DNA from 2 places in the Lysinibacillus sp. JK80 genome. Region 2 is predicted to be linked to the other one. Evidence: a T-box and tRNA genes for the amino acid it is inferred to sense, from the RefSeq annotation. Region 2 holds a T-box; the other holds one or more tRNA genes.
What was found. A T-box is a leader RNA that pairs with one kind of tRNA and senses whether it is charged. The one in region 2 lies ahead of ileS (isoleucine--tRNA ligase), so its partner is inferred to be a tRNA-Ile.
Positions count from the first base shown of each region.

Region 1 (4,420 bases), 2.3 Mb from region 2:
CTCTCCTCGACTACCTGTGTCGGTTTGCGGTACGGGCACCTCTCACCTCGATAGAGGCTTTTCTTGGCAGTGTGAAATCAGGAACTTCGTCCATACGGACTCGCCATCACAGCTCAACGTTACAGTGTGCGGATTTGCCTACACACACGCCTTACTGCTTGGACGCGCACAACCAACGGCGCGCTTACCCTATCCTACTGCGTCCCCCCATTTCTCAAACGGTGAGGAGGTGGTACAGGAATATCAACCTGTTGTCCATCGCCTACGCCTATCGGCCTCGGCTTAGGTCCCGACTAACCCTGAGCGGACGAGCCTTCCTCAGGAAACCTTAGTCATACGGTGGACGGGATTCTCACCCGTCTTTCGCTACTCATACCGGCATTCTCACTTCTAAGCGCTCCACCAGTCCTTCCGATCTGACTTCAACGCACTTAGAACGCTCTCCTACCACTGACATCATAGATGTCAATCCACAGCTTCGGTGAATCGTTTAGCCCCGATACATTTTCGGCGCAGCGTCACTCGACCAGTGAGCTATTACGCACTCTTTAAATGATGGCTGCTTCTAAGCCAACATCCTGGTTGTCTGTGCAACGCCACATCCTTTTCCACTTAACGATTACTTTGGGACCTTAGCTGGTGGTCTGGGCTGTTTCCCTTTTGACTACGGATCTTATCACTCGCAGTCTGACTCCCGTGTATAAATATCTGGCATTCGGAGTTTGTCTGAATTCGGTAAACCGGGATGGCCCCCTAGTCCAAACAGTGCTCTACCTCCAGTATTCTCATCACGAGGCTAGCCCTAAAGCTATTTCGGAGAGAACCAGCTATCTCCAAGTTCGATTGGAATTTCTCCGCTACCCACACCTCATCCCCGCACTTTTCAACGTGCGTGGGTTCGGGCCTCCAGTAAGTGTTACCTCACCTTCACCCTGGACATGGGTAGATCACCTGGTTTCGGGTCTACGACCACGTACTATTTCGCCCTATTCAGACTCGCTTTCGCTGCGGCTCCGCCTTCTAAAGCTTAACCTTGCACGTAATCGTAACTCGCCGGTTCATTCTACAAAAGGCACGCTATCACCCATTAACGGGCTCTAACTACTTGTAGGCACACGGTTTCAGGATCTCTTTCACTCCCCTTCCGGGGTGCTTTTCACCTTTCCCTCACGGTACTGGTTCACTATCGGTCACTAGGTAGTATTTAGCCTTGGGAGATGGTCCTCCCGGATTCCGACGGAATTTCACGTGTTCCGCCGTACTCAGGATCCACTCAGGAGAGAACGAACTTTCGACTACAGGGCTTTTACCTGCTCTGGCGGACCTTTCCAAGTCGCTTCATCTAACTCGCTCTTTTGTAACTCCGTATAGAGTGTCCTACAACCCCAAGAGGCAAGCCTCTTGGTTTGGGCTCTTCCCGTTTCGCTCGCCGCTACTCAGGGAATCGATTTTTCTTTCTCTTCCTCCAGGTACTTAGATGTTTCAGTTCCCTGGGTCTGCCTTCAAGACGCTATGTATTCACGTCAAGATACTACGCGATTAAACGTAGTGGGTTCCCCCATTCGGAAATCTCCGGATCAAAGCTCACTTACAGCTCCCCGAAGCATATCGGTGTTAGTGCCGTCCTTCTTCGGCTCCTAGTGCCAAGGCATTCGCCGTGCGCCCTTAATAACTTAACCAAGTTATTAAGCCTATAAAAAAACTTAAAAAATAAATGTATTTGTTACAATTTCAATGTCGTTTTATCCAGTTTTCAAAGAACAAAAAAATGGTGGAGCCTAGCGGGATCGAACCGCTGACCTCCTGCGTGCAAGGCAGGCGCTCTCCCAGCTGAGCTAAGGCCCCAAGAGGTATATATGGTGGGCCTAAATGGACTCGAACCATCGACCTCACGCTTATCAGGCGTGCGCTCTAACCAGCTGAGCTATAGGCCCTCTTGGAAGTTTTATTAAATTTCATAAACCTTCAAAACTGAACGCAAAACGTAATCTTACAAACCCAAGGTTTGTATTCCGAAATAATCCTTAGAAAGGAGGTGATCCAGCCGCACCTTCCGATACGGCTACCTTGTTACGACTTCACCCCAATCATCTATCCCACCTTCGGCGGCTGGCTCCAAAAGGTTACCTCACCGACTTCGGGTGTTACAAACTCTCGTGGTGTGACGGGCGGTGTGTACAAGGCCCGGGAACGTATTCACCGCGGCATGCTGATCCGCGATTACTAGCGATTCCGGCTTCATGTAGGCGAGTTGCAGCCTACAATCCGAACTGAGAACGACTTTATCGGATTAGCTCCCTCTCGCGAGTTGGCAACCGTTTGTATCGTCCATTGTAGCACGTGTGTAGCCCAGGTCATAAGGGGCATGATGATTTGACGTCATCCCCACCTTCCTCCGGTTTGTCACCGGCAGTCACCTTAGAGTGCCCAACTAAATGATGGCAACTAAGATCAAGGGTTGCGCTCGTTGCGGGACTTAACCCAACATCTCACGACACGAGCTGACGACAACCATGCACCACCTGTCACCGTTGCCCCCGAAGGGGAAACTATATCTCTACAGTGGTCAACGGGATGTCAAGACCTGGTAAGGTTCTTCGCGTTGCTTCGAATTAAACCACATGCTCCACCGCTTGTGCGGGCCCCCGTCAATTCCTTTGAGTTTCAGTCTTGCGACCGTACTCCCCAGGCGGAGTGCTTAATGCGTTAGCTGCAGCACTAAGGGGCGGAAACCCCCTAACACTTAGCACTCATCGTTTACGGCGTGGACTACCAGGGTATCTAATCCTGTTTGCTCCCCACGCTTTCGCGCCTCAGCGTCAGTTACAGACCAGAAAGTCGCCTTCGCCACTGGTGTTCCTCCAAATCTCTACGCATTTCACCGCTACACTTGGAATTCCACTTTCCTCTTCTGCACTCAAGTCCCCCAGTTTCCAATGACCCTCCACGGTTGAGCCGTGGGCTTTCACATCAGACTTAAAGGACCGCCTGCGCGCGCTTTACGCCCAATAATTCCGGACAACGCTTGCCACCTACGTATTACCGCGGCTGCTGGCACGTAGTTAGCCGTGGCTTTCTAATAAGGTACCGTCAAGGTACAGCCAGTTACTACTGTACTTGTTCTTCCCTTACAACAGAGTTTTACGATCCGAAAACCTTCTTCACTCACGCGGCGTTGCTCCATCAGGCTTTCGCCCATTGTGGAAGATTCCCTACTGCTGCCTCCCGTAGGAGTCTGGGCCGTGTCTCAGTCCCAGTGTGGCCGATCACCCTCTCAGGTCGGCTACGCATCGTCGCCTTGGTGAGCCGTTACCTCACCAACTAGCTAATGCGCCGCGGGCCCATCCTATAGCGACAGCCGAAACCGTCTTTCAGTCTTTCACCATGAAGCAAAAGAGATTATTCGGTATTAGCCCCGGTTTCCCGGAGTTATCCCAAACTATAGGGTAGGTTGCCCACGTGTTACTCACCCGTCCGCCGCTAACGTCAAAGGAGCAAGCTCCTTTTCTGTTCGCTCGACTTGCATGTATTAGGCACGCCGCCAGCGTTCGTCCTGAGCCAGGATCAAACTCTCCATAAAAGAAATTTGATTAGCTCAAATTGTTTTGCTGGCATCATGTTTGATGTCCAAAATTGTGTTTCGTTCACTAACCGAAGCTAGCTACTTAAAACTTTATTGATTACGTTTTGCTTGTTCAGTTTTCAAGGTTCATGTAATTGAATTGGTGGAGCCTAGCGGGATCGAACCGCTGACCTCCTGCGTGCAAGGCAGGCGCTCTCCCAGCTGAGCTAAGGCCCCATATTTTTATTTTTAGGAAATGGTCGGGAAGACAGGATTCGAACCTGCGACCCCTTGGTCCCAAACCAAGTGCTCTACCAAGCTGAGCTACTTCCCGTTGTTCTTATGGCGCGCCCGACAGGAGTCGAACCCATAACCTTCTGATCCGTAGTCAGACGCTCTATCCAATTGAGCTACGGGCGCATTTAAAATGGTGCCGAGGACCGGAATCGAACCGGTACGGTAGTCACCTACCGCAGGATTTTAAGTCCTGTGCGTCTGCCAGTTCCGCCACCCCGGCACATTTGGAGCGGAAGACGAGGTTCGAACTCGCGACCCCCACCTTGGCAAGGTGGTGTTCTACCACTGAACTACTTCCGCATGTGCATAAGCTTTTTTTATCTGGCAATGAAAATAATGGTGCGGGTGAAGGGAGTCGAACCCCCACGCCTTGCGGCGCTAGATCCTAAGTCTAGTGCGTCTGCCAATTCCGCCACACCCGCTTATTATTATTTATAAATGGTGAGCCATGAAGGACTCGAACCTTCGACCCTCTGATTAAAAGTCAGATGCTCTACCAACTGAGCTAATGGCTCGAAAAAATGGTGCCGGCTATAGGAATCGAACCCACGACCTACTGAT
Region 1 covers NZ_CP058997.1:2,966,327-2,970,746, forward strand. Annotated here, with positions in the region: rRNA gene HXV90_RS14850 (23S ribosomal RNA) at 1-1,679, opposite strand, end outside; tRNA gene HXV90_RS14855 (tRNA-Ala) at 1,770-1,845, opposite strand; tRNA gene HXV90_RS14860 (tRNA-Ile) at 1,858-1,934, opposite strand; rRNA gene HXV90_RS14865 (16S ribosomal RNA) at 2,029-3,580, opposite strand; tRNA gene HXV90_RS14870 (tRNA-Ala) at 3,724-3,799, opposite strand; tRNA gene HXV90_RS14875 (tRNA-Pro) at 3,820-3,896, opposite strand; tRNA gene HXV90_RS14880 (tRNA-Arg) at 3,906-3,982, opposite strand; tRNA gene HXV90_RS14885 (tRNA-Leu) at 3,991-4,079, opposite strand; tRNA gene HXV90_RS14890 (tRNA-Gly) at 4,085-4,159, opposite strand; tRNA gene HXV90_RS14895 (tRNA-Leu) at 4,197-4,281, opposite strand; tRNA gene HXV90_RS14900 (tRNA-Lys) at 4,299-4,374, opposite strand; tRNA gene HXV90_RS14905 (tRNA-Thr) at 4,382-4,420, opposite strand, start outside.
Region 1: it has a tRNA-Ile gene. The T-box ahead of ileS (isoleucine--tRNA ligase) is inferred to sense a tRNA for this amino acid. The anticodon was not compared.

Region 2 (4,420 bases):
TCCATTTGCCCAAAATCTAGCACGTGAACGACGTATATACCAATTGCTTAACTCTTCCACCAATTGACCAATTTCCCTTGTAGCCTGTGTAAATTGATAATCATCCATAGAGGTTGTGACAAGCTGGATAGTGTGATGTAAGCGGGACAATATCCAATGATCTAGCTGTGAACGTGTACCTGTATTTGTAGCATCATACGTAAAGTTATCGATTTGGGCATACATGTCATAAAATTTAAACGTATTGTCGAGTGTATCCACTAGCTTAGATTTCGCATCTAAGACAATTTTCTTCGAAAAACGCTTTGGATTCCATGGTGAGCTATCAACTAAAAATGCCCAACGTAGAGCATCTGCTCCATACTCCTGGATTAACTCAACAGGCTCTAATGCATTGCCTTTACTTTTGGACATCTTCTGTCCATGCTCATCGAGTACATGCCCTAACGAGAGCACATTTTTATAAGGTGGTTTTCCTGTAAACAAGGTCGATACTGCTAATAAGCTATAGAAAAATCCTCGCGTTTGGTCGATGCCCTCAATGACCACATCTGCTGGAAACAGATGATGAAAGTTCGCTACGTCTTCAAAAGGATAATGCTGTTGGGCAAATGGCATCGCGCCACTGTCAAACCAAACATCGATAACTTCAGGCGTACGTTTCATGTTGCCCTGGCAGACAGGACAGGTACAGACAATGTCATCTATAAATGGCTTATGCAGCTCTAATTGTTCATTGACAGCTCCTTTGGCTAATTGTTGTAGCGCTGCAACACTGTTAGGTGCCTCCTCATGATTGCAATCCTGACAAATCCACACATTGAGTGGTGTCCCCCAATAACGATTACGACTAATATTCCAATCCACTAAGTTTTCTAGGAAGTTGCCAAATCGTCCATCCTTAATATGGCTAGGGTACCATGTCACCTGCTGATTATTTTGTAAAAGCTGCTCTTTTAATGCCGACATTTTGATAAACCAGCTATCTGTTGCATAGTACAATAATGGTGAATCACAGCGCCAGCAATGTGGATAGCTATGCTCATATTTTTCTTTAGCAAATAAAAGCTCATTTGCTGCAAGCATTTTAATGATATCGACATCACAATCTTTCACAAATCGTCCAACAAGCTCAGGTACCGCTTCTGTATAACAGCCTTTAAGATCAACTACATTGACAAAGGACAAGCCATGTTGCTGCACCGTTTTATAATCGTCCTCTCCATAAGCAGGCGCTATGTGTACAATTCCTGTTCCACTATGCTCTGTCACATAATCTGCCATGACAATGATATGCCCTTTATCGACGGTTACATAGGAAAATGGTGATAGATAGGAAACACCTGCAAACTCCTGTCCGTCATGCTCACTTAATATTTCTACAGGCTCTGAAAAAACCTTTGATACCAACGATTTAGCTAGTATATAGATGCTGTTTGCATGCCTTACACGGACATATCGAAGAGCAGGATTCATAGCCAAGGCTACATTGGCTGGTAATGTCCAAGGCGTCGTTGTCCAGCCTAAGATATATTCGTCTCGATCCTCTAGCTTAAACATTGCAGTAACGGATAAATCCTTAACATCCTTATAGCCCTGTGCCACCTCATGAGAGCTTAAGGAAGTTTGACAGCTAGGGCAATAAGGTGAAACGCGATGTCCTTTGTATAACAGTTTTTCCTTGTGAACATGGCTTAAAATATGCCACACAGATTCAATATAGTCATTACTTAATGTTAGGTAAGGATCATCCATGTCAAGCCAGTAGCCAAGCTGCTCTGTAAAAGTACGCCATTTTTGCTCATAGGTAAAAACGCTCTTCTTACATGCTTGAATAAATTGCTCCACCCCATAGTTCTCAATCTCCTGCTTTCCTGAGATTCCTAATGCCTTTTCTACCCCTAATTCCACAGGCAACCCATGTGTATCCCAACCTGCTTTGCGTTCAACTAAATAGCCTTGCATTGTTTTATAACGTGCCACCACATCTTTTATGGTTCTACCAAATGCATGGCCAACATGTGGTAAACCATTCGCTGTTGGGGGTCCCTCATAAAATACAAAGGGCTGCTGTTCAGCACGATTACTTACAGATTTTGCAAAGGTCCCTTCTTGCGCCCATAATGTACGAATCCTTGTTTCTCGTTCAACCGTTGTTTCTTTCTTTTGTTCTTTCTGCATATTAGTTCCTCCTATACAAGCAAATTTGTATAAAAGGCATACAAAAAACCCCGTCCCAAGGAAAAGGGACGGGGTTAACCGCGAATACCACCCTAATTCTATTGACACGATGGCCAATAGCACTCAGCAACGTACAATCATACGTGTTCTTTTTAACGGTAGACACCCGGATTAGCTTACTCCATTCAGCTAATCTTCTCAGAGAGGATTTTCATGTAACACCTGCACACCGACTTCCACCAAATGTCGGCTCTCTGTAGAACAAAGTGAAACACTACTCTTTCTCATCAACGAATTTGTATGCTTTTATTGTCCTTCATCTTAGCAAATTACCAATTGTCTGTCAACGGTGGACAATCTTAAAAAATTTCGTTGAGACAAGTGGCAATACTTTGATGGAGATCAGCATATTGTGGCTGTTGAATGGTTTGAATCAAAAAGCTCTTCAGCAATGTTTTACTATTGAATAGCACGAGAATGTCTAGCTTCTTGTTAGGGAGATTCCTTTACTATTTTCATTTCTACGATATCCTTATAATCAATGAATGGCTGAGCGTCATCGTTCCCAATCGACTGTCTATATTGAACTTCTACTCGATCACCAACTGATAGTGTTTTCGGGACATCCACTAGAGGAAACCATGTACCATTACTATGTTTTTGCACTAATTCATCGACAGATTTTTGCCCAACCTCGCTAGCCAATACGCCTGAGACAACTAAAAATTCATGTTCCTTGATCGCTAAGACGGTTCCACTTCTGATGAGCTTCATTTGGCTGTCCTTTTCAGGGATTTTATATTTTTCTCGTAAGGAAGCAATGTCTTTATGATAATGTTGTTCTAAATAATTCATGGCTTCTTGCTCGACAAGCCATGTACGAATGGGATTACTTACATCCTTATAATCGGCTTGGCTTGCCTCCCATAACAAGTCAAATGTAGCCATTTTATAGGCAATTGGCTTGCCATAGTTCTCTATAAACCCTTCGTTTGTGACTTGCAACATTTGCAGAAGCTTATCATAAGTTGGCCGAGTATCATCCTCATAGCTCCACTCTTCCATGAACTGTTCGAGTGCCTTATCTACTTGCTCTTGTGTAGGTACTAGTTTTTTCGATTGCGCATAAGCAAAGGTCGATTCAAAATATAAAAAGTTATCAAAGCTTGCCTTATATAAACGATTCTTTCCGTTCATAAAAGAATCAAGTTGTAAATATAGCTCTAAAATCCGCTCATCTAATACGGGTGGAATAGTAGAAGCTTGCTGTTGTTGTTCATTATATTGCTGATATATAAACAGCCCTATGCAGACACTTAAAATCATAGCCAAAACACCATATGGCCAGCGTTTTGCAGATTTTTTTTCTTGGCGTTGCTGTAAATGCTGAACCACATTTGTCATCACACGCTTTTTACTTTCTGATAAATCCCTTACTACGCGTGCATCCATTTTACTCATGCAGGAGCACCTCCCATTCAACATGCTGTAATTGTAGCTTCAATAACTCTCGCCCACGACGTAGCCTTGTTTTGACGGTGCTTTCAGGAATCGTTAACAGCTCTGCAATGTCTACCACAGGCATTTCTTCAAAATAAAAATGTATAATGACCTCTCGCTGTTTGAAAGGGAGAGCTAGAATCGCATTTTCAATCAAAGTACGTTCATCTTGCTGTACAAGCATATCTCTTCTCATAACGGTTTGCTGCGGAAAAATCTTCTGTTGCACTTGAATTTTCCGATAGGTCCAGCTACGTAAATAATCTTTACTTCGATTACTAACTAATTTCGATAAATACGCCTTTAGCTCCCCACGTTCCTCATAGTTTTGCTGATTATCATAGAACTTAATAAAGACATCCTGTACGATATCTTCAGCACTTTGTAAATCTCTCACATAGTAAAAGGCAAGACGAATAAGCCTCTCTGTATGCTGTTCCATTATTCGTTCCAGTTCATGAATTAGCAACATTCTTCCTCCTCTCTACCCTATAAACGGTGCTCACGGCTTCGAGGTTTGTTTTTTTTGTCATTTACTCCAAATCATTGTCAGCAAATGGTGTAATCACTTGTTTTTCCGTTGAAGATAACACGATATTAGTAGAAGGTGTGCCATAGGGCATAGCCGCATCAATAAATTGTTCTAATGTTTCTACTGAATAGGTCGCTAATTTAACAATATAGCTAATTTCCCCAGCCACTCGATAACATGCCAAAACATCAGGATGAGCATTACAAA
Region 2 covers NZ_CP058997.1:668,444-672,863, reverse strand. Annotated here, with positions in the region: gene ileS (isoleucine--tRNA ligase) at 1-2,181, opposite strand, end outside; T-box leader at 2,243-2,481, opposite strand; gene HXV90_RS03530 (DUF3221 domain-containing protein) at 2,674-3,642, opposite strand; gene HXV90_RS03525 (sigma-70 family RNA polymerase sigma factor) at 3,635-4,150, opposite strand; gene HXV90_RS03520 (Lrp/AsnC family transcriptional regulator) at 4,215-4,420, opposite strand, start outside.